2 regions of the Streptomyces sp. NPDC043853 genome follow, and region 1 is predicted to be linked to the other one. Evidence: riboswitches for the same ligand, from Rfam matches in the RefSeq annotation. Region 1 holds a riboswitch; the other holds the start of a gene.
What was found. A riboswitch is a leader RNA that binds a small molecule or an ion and turns the genes downstream of it on or off. The one in region 1 is predicted to bind S-adenosylmethionine.

Region 1 (11,014 bases):
GGCTGAATGTATCCGGACCGGAGCTGTCTGCAACAGGTCATTCCGACGAGAAATCTGGACATGCGGAAAGGCCGAAATAGTCGGAAAATTTGCCATACTCCTGGGCAACACGGGCCTGACAGAAGGCGCCAATGCCCCATATCGCACACGCACATTGGCCCGATGTCGACCATGGAAGCGCCCGTTCATATGCGGCGGGCAAGAACAGCGGAGGGGGCTTCCCCAACTCTACCGCGCCCAATCAAGCAGAATTGCCCCCTCCGCTTTTGCGGAAGGGGCAATTCAGGGGTTGCGCGTGTCAGCTACCGACGGGTCACCGAGGCTTCACCGCCGAGCCGGCATCAGGTCGCCGTAATGGCGCCGGGATTCAGCAGCCGCCCGCGACGGCCGGGATGATGGAAACTCCGGCACCGTCCGGCGTCGCCGTCTCCAGCCCGCCCTCGAAGCGCACGTCGTCGTCGTTGACGTAGACGTTCACAAAGCGGCGCAGCTTGCCCTGGTCGTCCAGGACGCGCGCGGCGATGCCCGGGTGGTTCTGCTCCAGGGAGTCGATGACCTCGGCGAGGGTCGTGCCCTCGGCGGGCACCTCGGCCTGGCCGCCGGTGTAGGTGCGCAGGATGGTGGGGATGCGGACGTTGACGCTCATGGCGACACTGCCTTTCCGGTAGTGCGTAGGGGGTGGTCAGGCCAGGCCGGCGGCGCGGAACGCGTCCAGGCTGGGGCGGATGACGGCGGTCTGGCCGGTGTCCCCGGCGACCGCGTCCAGGGTCTTGAGGCCGTCACCGGTGTTGAGGATGACGGTGGTCAGCGCAGGGTCGATCTGCCCGTTCTCGATGAGCTTCTTCGTGACGCCGACGGTCACGCCGCCCGCGGTCTCGGCGAAGATGCCCTCGGTCTGCGCGAGCAGCTTGATGGCCTCGACGACCTGCTCGTCGTTGACGTCCTCCACGTAACCCCCGGTGCGGCGGGCGATGTCGAGCACGTACGGGCCGTCCGCCGGGTTGCCGATCGCCAGGGACTTGGCGATGGTCTTCGGCTTCTGCGGGCGGACCACGTCGTGACCGGCCTTGAAGGCGGTGGAGACGGGCGAGCAACCCTCGGCCTGGGCGCCGAAGATCTTGTACGGCTTGTCCTCGACCAGACCCAGCTTGATGAGCTCCTGCAGACCCTTGTCGATCTTCGTGAGCTGCGAGCCGGAGGCGATCGGGATCACGATCTGGTCGGGCAGCTGCCAGCCGAGCTGCTCGCAGATCTCGTACGCCAGGGTCTTGGACCCCTCGCCGTAGTACGGGCGGAGGTTGACGTTGACGAAGCCCCAGCCCTCGCCCAGCGGGTCGCCGATGAGCTCGGAGCAGAAGCGGTTGACGTCGTCGTAGTTGCCCTCGATGCCGACCAGGTCGCCGCCGTACACCGCGGCCATGACGACCTTGCCCTGCTCCAGGTCGTGCGGGATGAACACGCAGGACCGGAAGCCGGAGCGGGCGGCCGCGGCGCCGACGGCGCCGGCCAGGTTGCCGGTGGAGGAGCAGGACAGGGTGGTGAAGCCGAAGGCGCGGGCGGCCTCCACGGCGATCGCGACGACGCGGTCCTTGAAGGAGTGCGTCGGGTTGCCGGAGTCGTCCTTGACGTAGAGCTTGCCAGTGACGCCCAGCTCCTTGGCCAGGTTGTCGGCCTGGACCAGCTTGGTGAAGCCCGGGTTCAGGTTCGGCTTCTCCGCCACGTCGGCCGGGACGGGCAGCAGCGGGGCGTACCGCCAGATGTTGTTGGGGCCGGCCTCGATCGCGGCGCGGAGGGCCTCGACGTCTTCAGGAGATCCAGTGCCGACGGGCAGGTCGTACGCCACCTCGAGCGGGCCGAAGCACTCGGCGCACGCGAAGATGGGGCCGAGGTCGAAGCGGGTGCCGCACTCGCGACAGGAAAGCGCGGCGGCGGGTCCGAGATCGACAGAGGTGGCGACAGTCTGTGCAGCCATGATGGCGAGGCCCTTTCTCCTCATCTTCCTCGTGACGCACTTCGCCACGAGACGGATTTGGCACCTTCCCTAGCCGGGGACCTCGCTGCGTGACGCATCGCGAGACCGACTGGAGGGTTGCCGGGGCTTCAACGGGCCGTTTCCCTCTGCCCCTCTGGATGAGCGGTATGGCTCCGGGCCGCGCGCTCTATGGCGCACCCGGGCGTTTGTCTGCGCCGTACCCCGGCATGCGGAGGTCCAGCGCGTTGTTCAAGACTGTAACCGAAGGTGCGGGCGGGTGAGACAGCTGTCCGAACCGCGAGATGGATCACGTTTGGGGAGTACCGGAGTGCTGCAAGAGGTGGAGCGCTGGCTGGCAGACCGCTCCTGGTCCGCCGCCGACAGGCCGCTCGACCAGCTGTTTTCCGCCAAGCGGGCGGCCGGGACGACGGTCAGCGTGGTGCTGCCCGCACTCGACGAGGAACCCACGGTCGGGGAGATCGTCGAGGTGATCCGGCGGGACCTGATGGACGGGCTGCCGGTCCCTCTGGTCGACGAGCTGGTGGTGATCGACTCCGGTTCCACCGACCGGACCGCCGAGGTGGCCGCCAAGGCGGGCGCCCGCGTGGTGCACCGGGACGAGATCCTGCCCCGGATACCCGCCCTGCCCGGCAAGGGCGAGGTGCTGTGGCGCTCGCTGCTCGCGACCACCGGCGACATCGTCTGCTTCGTCGACGCCGATCTGCGCGACTTCTCCTCCGTTTTCGTCTCCGGGATCCTCGGCCCGCTGCTGACCGACCCGGAGATCCAGTTCGTCAAGGCGATGTACGACCGCCCGCTCGCCGGCGGCGGTCCCGGTGCGGCGGGCGGCCGTCCCGGTGCGGCCGAACAGGGGGGCAGGGTGACCGAGCTGGTCGCCCGCCCGCTGCTCAACCTGCACTGGCCGCAGCTGGCCGGCTTCGTGCAGCCGCTGGGCGGCGAGTACGCCGTCCGCCGGTCCCTGCTGGAACGCCTCCCCTTCCCGGTCGGCTACGGCGTGGAGCTCGGACTGCTCGTCGACGCACTGCACACGGTCGGCCTGGACGCCCTCGCGCAGGTCGACGTGGGCGTCCGGCTGCACCGCCACCAGGACGGCCGTGCGCTGGGCCGGATGGCCGCCGCGATCTACCGCACCGCACAGGTACGGCTGTCCCGCGGCCATCTGGTCCGGCCGGTCCTGACCCAGTTCGAGCGGGGCCCGGACGGCTTCGTTCCGCACACCTACCCGGTGGACACGGAGGAGCGGCCGCCGATGTGCGAGATCGAGGAGTACCCGTCCCGCCGCGTCGCGTGAGGACGGCCACACCACCCACAACCCGGCGCAACGGACGTTTGAGCGAGCGCGGGCCGGGCTAGGTTCGCCGCATGGCTTCCCAGCTCCTCGTCGCAGCGAACCGTGGCCCGCTCTCGTACGACCTCTCCGCCGACGGCACACTCGGCGCCCGGCGCGGCGGAGGCGGGCTGGTCTCCGGCCTGTCCGCCGCGCTCGACGGGCAGCCGGACGCCCTGTGGATCTGCGCGGCGCTGAGCGAGGGCGACCGCGAGGCGGTCCGCCGGGGCGTGTCCGAGCCGGGCGTCCGCATGCTGGTCATCGACCCGGACGTCTACCACGAGGCGTACAACGGCATCTCGAACTCGGTGCTCTGGTTCACCCACCACGGGCTGTACGACATCCCGCACGCGCCGGTCTTCGACGCGGAGTTCCGGCGCCGCTGGGCCTCGTACCGCACGTACAACCGGGCCTTCGCGGAGGCGCTGGCGGCGGAGGCCGCCGAGGGCGCGGCCGTGCTGGTCCAGGACTACCAGCTGTCCCTGGTCCCGGGGATGCTCCGGGAGCTCCGGCCGGACCTGCGGATCTCCCACTTCACGCACACGCCGTGGGCCTCGGCCGACCAGCTGTGGATGCTCCCGGACGACATCCGCGAGGAACTCCTCTGGGGCCTGCTGGGCGCCGACGAGCTGGGTTTCCACACCTGGGGATGGTCGGCGGCGTTCATCCGCGGCGCGCACATCGACAGCGCGAGCGGCACGGCGGACGGGGTCTGGCCGACCGGGGACCCCTGGCGCGGGGTGCACCACCGGCGGGCCGGCGGGCCGCGGCGCAGCACCCGGGTGGCGGTGTACCCGCTGGGAGTGGACGGGGAGGAACTGCGCCGGCTGGCCCACCGGCCGGAGGTGGACGACCGGCTGGCCGCGCTGCGGGCCGACATCGGCGACCGGAAGACCATCGTCCGCGTCGACCGCACCGAACTCTCGAAGAACATCGTCCGCGGCCTCCTCGCCTACCGGGAGCTGCTGGCCGCGCACCCCGAGTGGCGCGGCGAGGTGGTCCACCTGGCCTCGGCCTACCCCTCCCGGCAGGACCTGGCGGTCTACCGGGACTACACGGCGGCGGTCTCCCGGTTGGCGCTGGACATCAACGCGGAGTTCGGCACGGCGGACTGGCAGCCGGTGCTGGTCTCCGTGCAGGACGACTTCGCGCGGTCGCTGGCCGCCTACCGGCTGGCCGACGTCGCACTGATCAATCCGCTGCGGGACGGGATGAACCTGGTCTCCAAGGAGATCCCCGTGGTCTCCGAGCAGGGCTGCGCGCTGGTGCTGTCGACGGAGGCGGGCGCGTACGCGGAGCTCCGCGAGGACGCGCTCGGGGTGAACCCGTACGACGTCTCGGCGACGGCGGAGGCCCTCCACCGAGCCCTGTCCATGCCGGCCGCGGAACGCGCGGACCGTACGAAACGGCTGGCTGCCGCCGCCACCGCGCTCCCGCCCTCGGCCTGGTTCAAGGCCCAGCTGGACGCGCTCCGCGCGGTGTAGGGCCTAGGGGGGCGCGGTCGGTCAGACGACGGCCGCGGCGAGGGCGGAGAGGAAGGCGACGACATCCGCGGGGCCGCCCAGGACGAGGTCGGCCCGGGCGGCCAGTTCGGGCACTTCCGCGGAGCCGCTGCAGACCAGGAGGCCGGGCCGGCCGTCGGCGCGGCGTTTTTCCACTGCCGCGTACGCCGCGAGGTCGCCCAGGTCGTCGCCCGCGTAGACGACGGCCTCCGCGTCGACCTCGGCGAGGTATTCGGTCAGGGCGACGCCCTTGTCCGTGCCCGGCGGGCGGAGCTCCAGGACGGCGCGGCCGGGCTCGACCATCAGCCCGTGCTTGCGCGCCAGCTCTTCGAGCGGTTCTCGGAGGGCCGCGAAGGCCGCGGCCGGGTCCTCCGTGCGGCGGGTGTGGACCGCCAGGGCCCGGCCCTTCTCCTCGATCCAGGTGCCCTGCCAGGCGCCGATGGAGTCGAGGTAGCCCGGGAGCTCGGCCCGGACCGCGGCCACGCCCGGGTGCTCGGCGGGGGCCTGCACACTGCCGCTGACCGCGTCCCAGCGCTCCGCCCCGTAGTGGCCGAGCACGACGAGGTGCTCCAGGCCGGACGCGCCGGCGAAGCCGCCGTAGCGGACGGCGACCCCGGCCGGACGGCCGGTGATCACCGCGACGGAGGCGACCTTCGGCGCGAGCTCGGACAGTGCCGGGACGGCGCCGGGATGGGCGCGGGCCTGGTCGGGGTCGGGAACGATGTCGGCGAGGGTGCCGTCGAAGTCGAGCGCGACCACGGAACGGCGGGGTGCGCGGAGCAGGGCTTCCAGGCCCTCGCGTCCGGCGGCGGTGACGGGCATCGGCAGGTCGTGCGGATGGCTCCCCATGCGATTGACCCTACCGGGGGGCCATGTGCTCCGCCCAGGGTTCGCGGGAAGGGGGGCTTGGCTCGCGGAGCGGGCTTCAGGCCCGAGCCGGGCTCCGGCTGGGCGGGGTACAAGCCGCCGGGCGGGGGTGTCCCGGTGTGCCCACCCGTCCCGCCCTGCGGGACGCCTGCCCACACCGGGGCGGGACGACTGCCCACACGGCGGCGGGGTTGCCCGCGCCGGGGCGGTCAGCGCCGGGCGCGTCTGGCGTCGCGGATGCGGCGGAGGCGGTTGACCGTGCCCGGGGCGTGGGCCAGGGCGCGGGGGTCGTCCATGAGGGCGTTCAGCAGCTGGTAGTAGCGGACCGGGGTCAGGCCGAGGCCCTCGCGTATCGCCCGCTCCTTCGCGCCCGGACCGGGCCAGCTGCGGCCCTCGTACGCGAGCACGGCGGCTTCGCGTTCCGAGAGCGGCGGCTGGTCGTCGGCGGTCATACGGTCCAACATATCGCCGGGCTCCGACACCCGGACGGCCCTGCCCGGCGGCCGACCCCGGCGGCCGGCCGCCGGCCGGTCAGCGGCCGGTCAGCGGCCGGTCAGCGGCCGCCGTCCGCCGCGTGGGCCTTCGCCGCGAGCTCCTCCAGCGTCTTGGCCGGCGAGGCCGGGGCGGGGCGCAGGGCCGAGCCGATGTTCTGCTTGACGTCCTCGCTGACGGCGGCCCAGGACTTCTTGTTCACGGGGTAGAGCCGGGCGGTGGGCAGGGCCGGCAGGAAGGTGCGCAGCCGCCCGCTGTGGACTCCGGTGCCGCGTTCCATGGCGTGGTAGCCGCTGGTGGTGGCGGGCAGCAGGCCGTGGGTCTCGGTGAACTTCGTGACGTTCTCCGTGGTGAACAGGTGGTCCAGGAACTTGCCGGCCTCCTTGCGGTGGCCGTTGCGGAAGGCCATCACCCAGTCCGCGACGCCCATCGTGGAGTGCGGTTCCCCGTCCACCGTGGGCATCGGCACCATGCCGTACGCCACGCCCTTGGCCTCGGCCTGCTTCATCAGGGCGGGGTGCCCGTTGAGCATGCCGGCCTCGCCGCGGGTGAACGCGGCGAAGGCGGCCTGCCGGTCCAGCTTGCCGGGTTCGACGGGGCCGGTCAGGCCGGGCTCGACGAGCTTGTCGCGGAGCCATTCGAGGGTGCGGACGTTGGCCGGGGAGTCGATGGCGTAGCGCTCCTCGGTGTCGGTGTAGCCGCCTCCGCCGGCGAGCAGCCACAGCATGGTCTCGGCCTGGGCCTCCTCGCGGCCGAGCGGCAGCGCGAAGGGCGTCTTCACGCCCTTCGCCTTGAGCTTCCTCGCCGCCGACTCCAGGTCCGCCCAGGTCTTCGGGTGCCACTCGGCGCCTTCGCCCTTGCCGGTGATGCCCGCCTCGGCGAAGAGCGCGCGGTTGTAGAACAGCAGTCGTGTGCTGGCCACGAACGGCATGCCGTACTGGACCTTGTCGACCATGCCGGCGTCGGCGAGCGGCCCGAGGAAGTCCGCCTCGGTGCGGACCGAGAGCAGTTCGTCGGCCCGGTAGAGCTTCCCGTCCGCCGCGTAGTCGGCGTAGGCGCCGATCTGCGCGATGTCCGGGGCCTTGCCGGCCTCGACCATCTCGGCGACCTTGGCGTCGACCTCCGACCAGGAGTAGACGCTGACGTCGACCTTGACGCCCGGATTGGCCTTCTCGAAGTCGGTGGCGAGGGTCTTCCAGTAGGCGGCGGAGGAATTCTGCGGACTGTCGCCGTAGTCGGCCGCCACGACCCGGAGGGTCACCTCGTTGTCCCCACTGGAGGCGAGGGCTCCGCAGCCCGCCGTCAGCGTCATGGTCAGGCACAGCGCGGCAGCCGTCGCGGCGGCCTTTCGGTAACGGCCCTGCACAGCTCTCGATCCACCCCAGGTTGTCCGTACGATGCTCATAAGGTCTACACCACTTCGGCCGTTCACCCACAACCGGAGCGGTCCTTTTGTATGGCCGCTCAACAAACCCCCTCAATGGACTAGACCTTTCCCCTTCCGGCACGCGAGACTGTCCACCGTGAAACCCGTGAAACACGTCATCGCCCTCGATGTGGGCGGCACCGGGATGAAGGCCGCCCTCGTCGCCGAGGACGGCTCCCTGCTGCACGAGGCGCGCCGCGCGACCGGCCGCGACCGGGGCGCCGACGCCGTCGTCGAGTCGATCCTCGGCTTCGCCGCCGACCTCCGCGCCCTGGGCGCCGAGCGGTACGGCACCGCCGCCGCGGCGGCCGGCGTCGCCGTCCCCGGCATCGTCGACGCCGACCGCGGCATCGCCGTCTACGCCGCCAACCTCGGCTGGCGTGACGTCCCCCTGCGCGAGCTGCTCAGCGCGCGCCTGGCGGGGATCCCGGTCGCCCTCGGCCACGACGTACGCGCCGGCGGCCTCGCCGAAGGCCGCATCGGGGCCGGCCGGGACGCCGACCGCTTCCTGTTCGTCCCGCTCGGCACCGGCATCGCCGGCGCCATCGGCATCGACGGCCGCATCGAGGCCGGCGCCCACGGGTACGCCGGCGAGATCGGCCACATCGTGGTCCGCCCCGGCGGCCCCGAGTGCGGCTGCGGCCAGCGCGGCTGCCTGGAGACCCTGGCCTCCGCCGCCGCCGTCTCCCGCGCCTGGGCGGCCGCCTCCGGCGCCCCCGGCGCGGACGCCGCGGACTGCGCGAAGGCCGTCGCCTCCGGCGACCCGGCGGCCGCACGGGTCTGGCAGACCGCCGTCGACGCCCTCGCCGACGGCCTGGTCACCGCCCTCACCCTGCTGGACCCGCGCACGCTGATCATCGGTGGCGGACTCGCCGAGGCCGGGGAAACCCTGTTCACACCGCTACGGACGGCCGTCAGGGAACGCGTGACGTTCCAGCGGCTCCCCCACATCGTGCCGGCGGCCCTCGGGGACACCGCCGGATGCCTGGGCGCAGGGCTGCTCGCCTGGGACCTACTCGCCACGGAGGTACCTGCCTGATGTCCGGAAGCGCACACAGCACCGTTCTCTCCGGGGCCACGGTGGTGCTGCCCACCGGCACCGTCCGAGGCGGCCGGGTCATCGTCACCGGCGAGCGGATCGCCGGCAGCGCACCCGAGGGCGCGGCGCACCTCGACCTCTCCGGCCACTGGCTCGTCCCCGGCTTCGTGGACATGCACAACCACGGCGGCGGCGGCGCCTCCTTCACCTCCGGCACCGCCGAGGAGGTCCTCCGGGGCGTCCGCACCCACCGCGCGCACGGCACCACCACCCTGATCGCCTCCACCGTCACCGGCGACCTCGACGAACTGGCCCGCCGGGCCGGCCTGCTCGCCGAACTGACCCAGCAGGGCGACATCGCGGGCGTCCACTTCGAGGGACCGTTCATCAACCCCTGCCGCAAGGGCGCGCACAAGGAGTCCCTGCTCCGCGACCCCGACCCGGCCGAGGTCCGCAAGCTGGTCGACGCCGCGCACGGAACGGCCAAGATGGTCACCCTCGCCACCGAGCTCCCCGGCGGCCTGGACTCCGTACGGCTGCTCGCCGACCACGGGGTGATCGCCGCGATCGGGCACACCGACTCCACGTACGAACAGACCCGGCAGGCCATCGACGCGGGCGCCACCGTCGCCACCCACCTGTACAACGCGATGCCGGGCCTGGCGCACCGCGAGCCCGGCCCGATCGCCGCGCTCCTGGAGGACGAGCGGGTCACCGTCGAGCTCATCAACGACGGCACCCACCTGCACCCGGCCGCCCTGGAACTGGCCTTCCACCACGCCGGCGCCGAGCGGGTCGCGCTGATCACCGACGCGATGGACGCGGCCGGCTTCGGCGACGGCACCTACCACCTCGGCCCGCTGGAGGTCGAGGTCAAGGACGGGGTGGCCCGGCTGGTCGAGGGCGGCTCCATCGCCGGCTCCACCCTCACCCTGGACACCGCCTTCAAACGGTCCGTCACCATCGACCGGCTGCCGGTGGAATCGGTGGTCCAGGCGATCTCCGCGAACCCGGCCAGGCTCCTCGGCCTCTACGACCAGGTCGGCTCCCTGGAACCGGGCAAGTACGCCGACCTGGTCGTGCTGGACGCCGAATTCGACCTGAAGGGCGTCATGCGGCGCGGCGAATGGATCGTCAGCCCCATCGGCTGAGCGGGTAGTCGGCGAAGCCGGCCGGACCGGGGGGTGGGCGGACCGCACCCCGGTTTGGCATGATCCCGGCACCGGGCGGACCGGGCCGGGGCGCGAGCGCCGTCGGCGGCCTGCCCTGACGAAGCCGACCGCCCGGGGGGTGCCGATGATCCTGACCGTCACGCTGAACACCGCACTGGACCTGACGTACCACGTGCCGCGGCTGGCACCGCGGTCCTCGCACCGGGTCTGCGAGGTCCGCGAGCGGCCCGGTGGCAAGGGCGTGAACGTGGCCCGGGTCCTGGCCGCGCTGGGACACGAGGTGACGGTCACCGGCTTCGCGGGCGGGCCCGTCGGCGAGGTGCTGCGCGGCACGCTGGGCGCGGGCGTACGGGACGCACTGGTCGGCTGCGCCGGGAACACCCGGCGGACGGTGGCCGTGGTGGACGCCGCCTCGGGCGACACCACCCAGTTCAACGAGCCCGGCCCGCCGATCGCACCGGCCGAGTGGGCCCGCTTCCTCACCCGCTACGACGAGTTGGTCCGGGAGGCCGAGGCGGTCGCGCTGTGCGGCAGCCTGCCGCCCGGCGTCCCCGTCGGCGCCTACGCGGTCCTGGTCCGGCAGGCCCGTGCGGCCGGGGTCCCGGTCCTGCTGGACACCAGCGGCGAGGCACTGCGCCGGGGCGTCGCCGCCCGCCCGGACCTGATCAAGCCGAACACCGCCGAGCTGGCGGAGCTGACGGGCGCCCGGGACCCGCTCCCGGCCGCGCTGGCGGCCCGCCGGCGCGGCGCCCGCGCGGTGGTCGCCTCGCTCGGCCCCGGCGGCCTGCTGGCGGCCACTCCGGAGGGCACCTGGCAGGCGGCCCCGCCGCGCGCCCTGGCCGGGAACCCCACGGGTGCGGGCGACTCGGCGGTCGCGGGCCTGCTGTCGGGCCTGGCGGAACGCCTGGACTGGCCGGAGCGCCTGGCCCGCGCGGTGGCCCTGTCGGCGGCGACCGTCGCGGCGCCGGTGGCGGGAGAGTTCGACCCCCGCACCTACGAACAGGTACGGGGGTCGGTGGAGGTGACGGCCGGTCAGCCGGTCAGCCGCTGATCCCGGTCAGCCGCTGATCCCGATCAGCCGTTGGTCAGCCAGAATTGGTCGATGTTGGCGTTGCACTTGTTGCCCGCCTCGCACGACAGCTTGATGGTGTTGGTGCCCTCCTTGAGCTCCACCTGGCCCCAGGTGCTCTGCCAGC
Region 2 (11,014 bases), on a different contig from region 1:
GCGGCGATGCTCGTGCACATGATGCGCGTCTTCTTCACCGGCGCGTTCCGCAAGCCGCGCGAGATCAACTGGATCTTCGGCTTCCTGCTGCTGGTCCTCGGCATGTTCACCGGCTTCACCGGTTACTCCCTGCCGGACGACCTGCTCTCGGGCACCGGTGTCCGCTTCATGGAGGGCGCGATCCTGTCCGTGCCGATCGTCGGCACGTACCTGTCGTTCTTCCTCTTCGGCGGCGAGTTCCCCGGCCACGACTTCGTGGCCCGGTTCTACTCGATCCACATCCTGCTGCTGCCCGGCATCATGATGGGCCTGCTGGTGGCCCACCTGATCCTGGTCTTCTACCACAAGCACACCCAGTTCGCGGGTCCCGGCAAGACCAACGAGAACGTCGTCGGCATGCCGCTGCTGCCGGTCTACATGGCCAAGGCGGGAGGCTTCTTCTTCCTGGTCTTCGGCATCATCGCGGCCATCGCCGGCATCGCTTCGATCAACCCGATCTGGGCCCTCGGCCCGTACGTCCCGGACCACGTGTCCACGGGCGCGCAGCCGGACTGGTACATGGGCTTCTCCGAGGGCCTCATCCGTGCCATGCCTGGCTGGGAGATCAACCTGTGGGGCCACACCCTGGTCCTGGGCGTGTTCATCCCGCTGGTGATCTTCCCGCTGGTGCTGGCGGCGATCGCGGTGTACCCGTTCATCGAGGGCTGGGTCACCGGGGACAAGCGCGAGCACCACATCCTGGACCGCCCGCGCAACGTCCCGACCCGTACGGGCTTCGGTGTCGCCTGGATCACCTGGTACGTGATCCTGCTGATCGCCGGTGGAAACGACATGTTCGCGCAGTACTTCCACCTGTCGATCAACTCGATCACCTGGTTCGCGCGGATCGGCTTCTTCGTCGGCCCGGTCATCGCCTTCGTCGTCACCAAGCGGATCTGCCTCGGCCTCCAGCGCCGGGACAAGGACAAGGTGCTGCACGGTCGCGAGACCGGCATCATCAAGCGCCTGCCGCACGGTGAGTTCGTCGAGGTGCACGCGCCGCTGTCGCAGGGCGAGCTGCACAAGCTCACCACGCACCACCAGTACGAGCCGCTCGAGATCGGCCCGACGGTCGACGAGAACGGTGTGGAGCGCAAGGTCAAGGCGACCGAGAAGCTCCGCGCCAAGCTGAGCCGCGGCTTCTACGGCGAGGGCACTCAGATCGAGAAGCCTAGCGTCGAGGAGTTCAAGGAGATCCAGAGCGGCCACGGCCACCACTGATCCGGGCGGATCCCGCGCGGATCCACCGGTGGATCTCCTGATTCCCGGATCTGGCTGAAAACAGTTCGCCACGGCGAGAGCCCCGTCCAGTCGCTGGACGGGGCTCTCTGCCGTTCGCCCCGGCTGGATACGCTTGAGGTGCCGTTGATTTCCAAGAGTGACCGATGACCCAGGAGCGGACCATGAACGTGGTGACCCAGACAGGCCGCGACGACGTGGCGGCCAGGTCCTGGCCGGTCGTCCTCGACGCCCTGCTGACCGGCAGGGATCTCGCTGCCGAGGACACCGAGTGGGCCATGGACCAGATCATGCGGGGGCAGGCCACCGACGCCCAGATCGCGGGCTTCGCGGTCGCCCTGCGGGCCAAGGGCGAGACGGTCGCGGAGATCAACGGCCTCGTCCGGGCCATGTACGAGCACGCCAACCTGATTGATATTCCGGGGCGCACCGTGGACATCGTCGGGACCGGCGGAGATGGCGCGAAAACGGTCAACATCTCCACCATGTCCGCCATCGTGGTGGCCGGCACCGGCGCCAAGGTGGTCAAGCACGGCAACCGGGCCGCGTCCTCCGCGAGCGGCGCCTCCGACGTCCTGGAGAAGCTCGGCGTCAACCTGGACCTCACCCCCGCCCGGGTCGCGGCCGTCGCCGAGGAGGCCGGGGTCACCTTCTGCTTCGCGGTCAAGTTCCACCCCGCGCTGCGGCACGTCGCGGCGGCCCGCCGCGAGCTGGGCATCCGCACCACCTTCAACTTCCTCGGCCCGCTGACCAATCCGGCCCGGGTGCGCGCGCAGGCGACGGGCGTCGCCGACGCCCGGATGGCCCCCATCGTGGCCGGCGTGCTCGCCGAGCGGGGCTCCTCGGCGCTGGTCTTCCGCGGTGACGACGGCCTGGACGAGCTCACCACCACCGCCACCTCGCGGGTCTGGTGGGTGCGCGACGGCCGGGTCGAGGAGCTGACCTTCGACCCCCGGGACGTCGGTATCCCGCTGGTCGACGTCTCCGAGCTGCGCGGGGCCGACGCCTCGTACAACGCGGACGTGGCCCGGCGGCTGCTGGGCGGGGAGACCGGCCCGGCCAGGGACGCGGTCCTGCTGAACTCGGCGGCGGCCCTGGTCGCCCTCGACCCGGGCACCGGTTCCCTGGAGGAGCAGCTGCGGGTCGGCATCGCCCGCGCCGCCGACTCCATCGACTCGGGTGCGGCCCGCTCCGCGCTGGAACGCTGGGTTCGCGCCAGCAACCTCTGACTCCGGCCCCGCCCCGCACGAGCCCCCGTCCACATGGTGGAACGGGGGCTTGCGCTTTCTGGATCATGTGGCAGGATTCTGGACCAGGTCACGAGTGACAGCGTTTTGGCCCCGGCTTGCTGTCCGGCAACCCTCCTTCCGTGGCGGGGTGCCCCGGGTGATGACCAGGCCGTGGACAGCAAGGTCCACGGCAAGCGCGGATCCCTCGACACCAGGGGTCCTGGTCTCTCGAGGAGCGTCCTTCCGTGAGCAAGCGAATGCGATAGGCGCGTAGCGCCCTTTCTTCACCCCTCGGATCAGGGTCCCTTCGGCGTACCCGCGCACAGCCGCGGCCACGTCCCCCCGTACCTCCGAGGCATTTCCGTACCTCCCCCGGACTCCGTTCCGGTGGACCCCCAGGTCGGCCGCCGCGCCGTACCTGTGTACGGCCAGCGAAGCCATTCAGCCCTGCCATCCCGGGAGACACCGCCATGTCCGCGCACCCGAACACCGCCACCGCTGCCGCCACCGCCGCCTGCTGCACCGAGGCCACCGACCCCGCCTGCGCCGCCGCCGCGGTCACCACCACCGGGCCGCTGCCCGTCCTCGGCCGCGACGTCACCGTCCCGCTCGTCACCGGGGGCGAAGTCGCCTACGCCGCCCTCGACTACGCGGCCAGCGCCCCTGCCCTGCAGCGGGTCTGGGACGATGTCGCCGCCTACGCCCCGTACTACGGCAGCGTGCACCGCGGGGCCGGCTACCTCTCCCAGCTGTCCACCGACCTGTTCGAGCAGAGCCGCGCCACGGTCGCCGGGTTCCTCGACTGCCGGTCGTCCGATCAGGTGATCTTCACCCGCTCCACCACGGACTCGCTGAACCTGCTGGCCCGGGCCCTGCCGGCCGGCTGCCGGGTCTTCGTCTTCGAGACCGAACACCACGCCTCACTGCTGCCGTGGGAGGGCGCCGAGGTGACGTATCTCGACGCGCCCCGCACCCCGGGCGAGGCGGTGGAGACCCTGGAGCGGGCGCTGGCCGACCGCGACCCATTGGGGTCTCCCCTGCTCGAGCGAAGCCGAGAGCTTGGGGAAGGCCCGGCCCTGGTCTGTGTCACCGGTGCCTCCAACGTCACCGGCGAACTCTGGCCGGTGAAGGAGCTCGCCGCGGCGGCCCACGCGCACGGCGCGCGGATCGTCCTGGACGCCGCCCAGCTGGCACCGCACCACGCGGTGTCCGTCCGTGACCTCGACGTGGACTGGGTCGCCTTCTCCGGCCACAAGCTGTACGCGCCCTTCGGCTCGGGCGTGCTGGCCGGCCGCGCGGACTGGCTGCAGCAGGCCGACCCGTACCTGGCCGGCGGCGGCGCCTCGCGGAAGGTCGTCCGCAGGGAGGACGGCGGCGTGGACGTCGAATGGCACACCACCGCCGCCCGCCACGAGGCCGGCTCCCCGAACGTGATCGGCGTCTACGCGATCGCCTCGGCCTGCCGGGCCCTGACCGAGGCCGGCTTCGACACCCTGGTCGCCCGCGAGCAGGAGTTGATCGGCAAGGTCCGGGCCGGCCTGGCCGGCGTACCCGAGGTACGGATCCTCTCGCTGTTCGGGGACGAGGCTCCGCGCGTCGGCGTGATCTCCTTCGTGGTGGACGGCTGGAACAGCTCCCACTTCGCGGCGGCCCTCTCCGCCGAGTACGGCATCGGCGTCCGCGACGGCCTGTTCTGCGCGCACCCGCTGGTCCGCACCCTGCTGGGAAGTGCGCCCCAGGAGCCGGGCGAGTGCGGAGCACCCGAGGCGGCCCCCGGCGAGAGGTCCCTCAACGCCATCCGGGTCAGCTTCGGGGCCGGCACCCCCGACGAGCACGTCGACCGGTTCGTCCGCGCGGTCCGCGAGCTGGTCACCGACGGCGCGAAGTGGCAGTACCGCACCGAGGAGGGCCGCTGCGTCCCCGCGGTCTGACCCCCATGACTCCCGGCCCTGACTACCCGGGAAACCGCAGGCCCGGCGGGAGGAGCCCCCGCCGGGCCTGTCGGCTGTCCACGGCCGGTGTTACGCGTCCAGACCGATCGCGAAGGCCGCCTCCAGGTCGTGCTGGGAGTAGGTGCGGAACGCGACGTGCGTGTCCGTGGCCTCCACGCCCTGGATCTTGCTGATCTTGCCGGGGATGATGTCCGCCAGGTTCTCGTGGCGGGCCACGCGGACGATGGCGATCAGGTCGTAGGTCCCGGTCACCGAGTAGACCTCGCTGACGTTCTCCAGGGCCGCGATCGATTCCGCGATCTCCGGAATGCGGTCAACGCTGGTCTTGATGAGCACGATCGCGGTGATCACTTGTGGTGTCTCCCTCGGTGTCCGTCGCTGGTCGCCTCACTCTAGTCGCAGGCCGGTACCGCACCCAGGCGTAGGCGAACCCCAGCGAGAAGCCCACCAGATGGGCCAGGTACGCCACCCCCGGCCCGCTCCCCGCCCGGTGGGCCGCGAGCCACTGCAGGGCGAACCAGAACAGCAGCACCATCCAGGCCGGGAAGCGCAGCGGCAGGAAGAGCAGGAAGGGGAAGAGGCTGGTCACCCGGGCGCGCGGGAACAGGCACAGGAAGGCACCCAGCACCGCCGAGATCGCCCCCGACGCGCCGACCAGCGTCTGCTCCTGGGAAGCGTGCGCCGCCGCGTACGCCACCAGCGACAGGTAGCCCGTACAGAGGGAGAACAGCAGGAACTCCGCGCGGCCCATCCGCTCCTCCGTCATCGCGCCGAAGACGAAGAGGAAGAGCATGTTGCCCAGCAGGTGCAACCAGCTGCCGTGGACGAACAGCGCGGTCAGCGGGGTGAGGAGTTCACGTATGCCGCCGGTGAACAGCTCGGCGGGTACCACCCCCCAGCGCCGGAAGTACTCCGTCGCCGAATCCACCAGCGCCGCTCCCGTCCCGTAGCCGGGGTTCAGGCCCGAGGCCGGGCCGATGAGGAACACCGCGCAGCAGCCCGCGATCAGGGCGTGCGTGACCACCGGACCCCGGGCGGCCTCCCGCACGGTCCGCCACCTTACGATCATGCGAAGAGCATGGCGTAACCGGACGGATACCGATCGCATGCCCCGCCGATGCCGGGTGGGCCGTAGGGTTACGTGCTGCCGCTGGTGAGGCGGTTTACTTGAATGAGCGACGAAGGAGAGAACGGCACCATGACGGTCCCCCTGCCGACCGAGACCACCCGGTGGCGCTGCACGCTCTGCGGCAACCTCACCCGGTTCGACGTCACCCGCTCGTCCAAGGTCGTGGAGTACGTCCACCTGGACCTCGCCGGGGAGCCCAAGGTCGAGGAACGCGAGGTGGTCAATGAGACCATCGAGTCGGTCCGCTGCCGCTGGTGCAACGCGGTGGACCAGATCGAACTCGTGGACAGGCCGGGCGCGGACTCCTGAGAGGAGCGGCGGACCGAGGGAAGAAACGACGGTAGGGGTGACGGATTGTGGAACCGGCAAGCGGTGCTGAGCCGGCCGACGGGGCCGGTGACGCCGCGGAGGTCCTCGACCGCCCGCTGCCGGAAGGCGTGCGGCGCAGGGTCGTCGCGCTCGTCTCGGACGCGTTCGGCGGGCTGACCCTCGCCGATCTGCCCGCGCAGCTGCGGCAGTACGCCCGTTTCACCCCGTCCCGCCGGGCCAAGTTCGCGGGCAACGCGATGGCGGCCGCCGTGGAGTCGGACGCGGTCTTCCGCGGCCGGGTCGCGGAGAAGGTGCGCGAGGCGCAGCCCGAGCTCGCCGCCGCCCTGGAGTCCGGTGCGCCGCCGGCCGCCGCCGAGCCCCTCGACGTCGCCGCCGCCGCGTACGTGCTGCGCCCCGTCGGCTGGGTGAAGCTGGTCGCCGCGGCCGGCGAGGAGGCGCAGCGCGCCGACGCCGAACGGGTCGGCGAGGAGAGCCGGCGCGAGCTGGAACGGCTCCGCGAGGAGCTGGCCGCTGCCCGCGACGCGCAGCGCAGCGGCAGTGAACAGCTGCGCTCCGAGCTGGAGGCGGCCCGCAAGGAAGCCGAATCGCTTCAGCGGAAGCTGCGCAGCGCCCTCAACGACGTCAAGCGCGGGGAGGCGGCGCTGCGCAAGACGACGGCCGAGATCGAGGGCATCAAGGGCGAGGCGGCCGCGCAGGTGGCGGCCGCGGAGACGGAGAACCGGCGGCTCAAGGCGCGGCTCGGCGAGGCCGAGTCGGCCCTGGAGGCGTCCCGCCGGGCCACCCGCGAGGGCCGCAGCGTCGAGGACATGCGGCTGCGGCTGCTGCTGGACACCGTGCTGGACGCGGCCCAGGGGCTGCGCCGCGAGCTGGCGCTGCCGCCGGTCTCGACCCGCCCGGCCGACACCGTCGACGCGGTGGAGCCGGGGCGGATGACCCCCAAGGACATCGCGGCGCGCGCCCTGTCGGAGACCGACCCGGCGCTGCTGGACCAGCTCCTGGCCCTGCCTCAGGCACATCTGGTGGTGGACGGCTACAACGTCACCAAGACCGGCTATCCCACGATGCCGCTGGAGCAGCAGCGGCTGCGCCTGCTGGGCGGGCTGTCGATGCTGGCGGCCCAGACCGGGGCCGAGATGACCTGTGTCTTCGACGGCGCGGAGCTGGCCGCGCCGGTGCTGCTGGCGCCGCCGCGCGGGGTGCGGGTGCTGTTCTCCAAGCCGGGCGTGACGGCGGACGAGCTCATCCGGCAGCTGGTGCGGGCCGAGCCGGCGGGCCGTCCGGTCGTGGTGGTCTCCACGGACCGGGAGGTGGCGGACGGGGTGGCCAAGGCGGGTGCCCGGCCGGTCGCGTCCCTGCTGCTGCTGAAGCGGCTTTCGCGCGTCTCGTAACACCTGTCACTGATGTAACTCCTGCACCCAATGCCCGAATTGACCCGGTGATCGCGGAACGCTGGGTCAACTCTTCGGCACGCAGCGTGCGGTGAAGGTAAAGAAGCCGGTCAGCGGGCGGATTTTTTGCCTCCGGGATTTGAAGTGATCACAGTCGGGTCACTAGGGTCTGGCCCAAACCTTCGTGCGGTAGATCACTCGACCGGGTGGCGGCGAAGGTGCTGCCGGGCGCGTGCGAACGCCGCCGGCGGCACGAGGAAGAAGGAGCTCGCCTCCGTGGCGTCCCACCGTCGACCCAAGCAGCCGAACCGCGCGCGCGTGACCGTCCTCACCGCCACCGCCGCGGCAGCCGTCGCCCTCTCCTCGCACGCGGCCGTGGCCGCCCCGGCCAAACCGGGCAAGGACGAGGTCAAGGCGAAGGTCGACGCGCTCTACGAGGAGGCCGAGCAGGCCACCGAGAAGGCGAACGGCGCCAAGGAGCAGCAGGACAAGCTCGAAAAGCAGATCGGGCAGCTCCAGGACCAGGTGGCCCGCGGCCAGGGCGAGCTCAACGAGCTCCGCAACACCCTGGGTTCGATGGCCTCCGCGCAGTACCGCAACGGCGGCATCGACCCCTCCCTCGCCCTCTTCCTCTCCTCCGACCCGGAGGACTACCTCGACCAGGCCGCCACCCTCGACCAGTTGACGGGACAGCAGCTCGAGGCAGTCCAGCAGATCCAGTCCAAGCAGCGCACCCTCGCCCAGCAGCGGCAGGAGGCCCAGGGCAAGCTCAAGGACCTCGACGCCACCCGCAAGGAGCTGGCCGACAAGAAGGCCGCCGCCCAGGCCAAGCTCGCCGAGGCCCAGAAACTGCTCAACACCCTGACCGCGCAGGAGCGCGCGCAGCTCAAGGACGACGACCAGCGGGCCAGCCGGGACGACGGAACCCGGGCGAACCTGGGCAACGTGAAGGCCTCCGGCCGCGCGGGCGCCGCCCTCGCCGCCGCCAAGACCAAACTGGGCAGCGCGTACATATCGGGCGCCGAGGGCCCCACCGCCTTCGACTGCTCCGGCCTGACCCAGTGGGCCTACAAGCAGGCCGGTGTGAGCATCACCCGCACCACCTGGACCCAGGCCAAGGAGGGGACCCGCATCCCCATCAGCCAGCTCCAGCCCGGCGACCTGGTGTTCTTCTACTCCGACCTGCACCACGTCGGCCTGTACGCCGGCAACGGCATGACCCTGCACGCCTCGAACCCGCGCGGCGGCGTCAAGTACGAGAAGATCAGCTACATGTCGCCCCAGTTCGGCGTCCGCCTCTGAGCCACCCGCGCGCGGCCGTCCCCCGCGGCGCGCGTCCCCGATGTGACGCCAGGGAGTACCCGGCGTCGACCGTCCGGGCGAATTCCAAGGACACCGCTCCGCCCCACGCCCCGCCGATGACCTGCGTCTGTCGGCGGGGCGTCGGCGTACCGTGCGCGAACGGCCGTTGGCCGGCGCGTGTCCGCGCGGCTACTGTCTGCCAGCGCGGAACCCGGCACCGGCCGTCCACGGGGGGCGGACACGGGTCCCGCGCAGCGGAAGGGAGTACGGCTTCCCGTGGCGACCCATCGCCGGACCGGGCCCCTCGGCCTCGACCGGAACTCCAAGGTGCACGTCCTGTCCGCCGCCGCGGCAGCCACCGCCACCGCCCTGACGGCCGCACCCGCGACCGCCGCGCCCGCCGACCCCGCGGGCGGCGCCAGAGCGACCGTCGACCGCCTCTTCGAGGAGGCCGAGCAGGCCACCGAGCGCTTCAACGAGGCGGGGGAGCGGAGCGCGAAGCTACGCGCCGAAGTACGCCGGGCCCAGGACGCGGCGGCCCGCTCCCAGGACCGCATCAACACCATGCGGGGCCTGCTCGGCGCCTTCGCCGGGGCCCAGTACCGGTCCGGCGGCCTCGACCCCACGATGGAGCTGCTGCTCACCGAGAACCCCGACGAGTACCTGGAGAAGGCCGGCACCCTGGACCGGCTGACCGCGCGCCAGGCCCGGCAGCTCGGCGAACTCCGCGAGGAGCGGCGCCGGCTGGACCAGCAGCGCAAGGAGGCCTCCGGCAAGCTCGCCGAACTCGACGCCCTGCGCGCGGACGTGGCCCGCCACAAGCGCTCCGTCACCGCCAAGCTGGCCGCCGCGCGGCGGTTGCTGAACGAGATGCCCGCGCAGGAGCGCCAGGAGTACGAGCGCTCCTCGCGGTCGGGCGACCGGGCCGGCGCGCTGCCGGAGCTCCCCGACCCATCCGGCGCGGCCCCGGCCTCCGGACGGGCCGCCGCGGCGGTGATGGCGGCCCGCGCCGCCGTCGGAAGGCCGTACGTGTGGGGCGCGACCGGGCCCTCCGGGTTCGACTGCTCGGGGCTGATGGTGTGGTCGTACCGGCAGGCGGGCATCGCCCTGCCGCGCACCTCGCAGGCCCAGCGGTTCGCCGGGCGCCGGGTCCCGCTGTCCGAGGCCCGGCCCGGCGACCTGATCACCTACCGGTCGGACGCCAGCCACGTCGGCATGTACGTCGGCAACGGGCAGGTCATCCACGCCCCCTACCCGGGCGCCCCGGTCCGCTACGACCCGGTCGGCATGATGCCGGTGTCCGGGGTGACGCGGCCGTAGGGCGGACCCCGCGGGGCGGCTGCGTACGATCGCGGGGTGTCCCGCTTCCCCGCCCCGCTCCGGACCGGCCCCGGCTCCCCGCCGGATCCCGGGTTCCGTTTCGGGTTCCGTTTGCTCTCCGGGCTGCTCCTGCTCGTGCTGTCGGCCGGATGCTCCGGGCGGTCCGCCGAGGCCCCGCAAGCCCGGGCGGAGGCGGCGGCCGGGGCGGAGGTCCGGCGGGCGGTCGCCGACTGGGCGGCCGCCGGGGGCGGCCGGCCGGCCGGAGTGCCACTGGAGTCCTGGGCGTACGAGGTCCGCTCGGTCCGCGTCACGGACGGCGGGACCAGGGCGGTGGCCGGGGCGGAGCTCCGCTACCGGCTGGCCGGACACGATGCCGCCCCCGCGGGCGGCGCCCGCGCGCTGAGCCTGGCCGAGCGGGGCGGGCACTGGCGGGTCGAGGCCGACCGGCCCGCGCCGGGCGCCCCGCCGGAGCTGTGGGACCAGGGCCCGGTGGTGGCGGTGCCGGGCAGGCAGGTACTCGTACTGGGAGAGGGGCCGCGGGAACGGCTGACCGGCATCGCGGCGGCGGCCGACGCGGCCGTCCCCGCGGTGGCCGAGGCCTGGCCCGGGAACCCTCCGGGCACCTCGGGCGGCCGGCCCTGGCCCGGCCGGGCGGTGGTGCTGGTGCCCGGCTCGGCGGACCGGATGGCCGCCCTGCTCGGGGCGGCGCCCGGGGCGTACGCGGGGATGGCCGCGGTCACCACCGGCAAGGTGGGCGTCTCCCCGGCTCCCGCGGACCGGGTCGTGGTCAACCCGCAGGCCTGGGCCGCACTGGGCGCGGAGGGCCGCCGCGTCGTGCTGACCCACGAGATCACCCATGTCGCGACCCGGTCGGCGACCTCCGCCTCGACCCCGATGTGGCTCTCGGAGGGCTTCGCGGACTGGGTGGCGTACCGGGGCAGCGGCCGGACGCCGGCGGAGGTCGCCCCGGCGGCGGCCCGCGCGGTCCGGGCGGGCCGCCTCCCGGCCGGCCTGCCCGCGAACGGGGCCTTCGCCTTCGGCGGGGACCAGGAGGCGCTGTCCCGGGCCTACGAGGAGTCCTGGCTG

Region 2: it holds a riboswitch for S-adenosylmethionine, as region 1 does, so the genes downstream of both, AC067U_RS06305 (aminotransferase class V-fold PLP-dependent enzyme) here and thrC (threonine synthase) in region 1, are expected to answer to the same signal.

The regions. Positions count from the first base shown of each region.
Region 1 covers NZ_JBWKDJ010000004.1:503,362-514,375, forward strand. The annotation lists gene AC067U_RS14495 (ubiquitin-like small modifier protein 1) at 368-646, opposite strand; gene thrC (threonine synthase) at 683-1,972, opposite strand; SAM riboswitch class I at 1,990-2,137, opposite strand; gene AC067U_RS14505 (glucosyl-3-phosphoglycerate synthase) at 2,301-3,284, shown strand; gene AC067U_RS14510 (alpha,alpha-trehalose-phosphate synthase (UDP-forming)) at 3,356-4,804, shown strand; gene otsB (trehalose-phosphatase) at 4,826-5,671, opposite strand; gene AC067U_RS14520 (DUF3263 domain-containing protein) at 5,899-6,141, opposite strand; gene AC067U_RS14525 (ABC transporter substrate-binding protein) at 6,243-7,547, opposite strand; gene AC067U_RS14530 (ROK family protein) at 7,753-8,646, shown strand; gene nagA (N-acetylglucosamine-6-phosphate deacetylase) at 8,646-9,797, shown strand; gene AC067U_RS14540 (1-phosphofructokinase family hexose kinase) at 9,943-10,869, shown strand; gene AC067U_RS14545 (carbohydrate-binding protein) at 10,893-11,014, opposite strand, start outside.
Region 2 covers NZ_JBWKDJ010000002.1:221,967-232,980, reverse strand. The annotation lists gene qcrB (cytochrome bc1 complex cytochrome b subunit) at 1-1,260, shown strand, start outside; gene trpD (anthranilate phosphoribosyltransferase) at 1,443-2,507, shown strand; SAM riboswitch class IV at 2,594-2,710, shown strand; gene AC067U_RS06305 (aminotransferase class V-fold PLP-dependent enzyme) at 2,978-4,438, shown strand; gene AC067U_RS06300 (Lrp/AsnC family transcriptional regulator) at 4,529-4,810, opposite strand; gene AC067U_RS06295 (rhomboid family intramembrane serine protease) at 4,773-5,528, opposite strand; gene AC067U_RS06290 (hypothetical protein) at 5,658-5,897, shown strand; gene AC067U_RS06285 (NYN domain-containing protein) at 5,942-7,306, shown strand; gene AC067U_RS06280 (C40 family peptidase) at 7,583-8,608, shown strand; gene AC067U_RS06275 (C40 family peptidase) at 8,885-9,928, shown strand; gene AC067U_RS06270 (hypothetical protein) at 9,965-11,014, shown strand, end outside.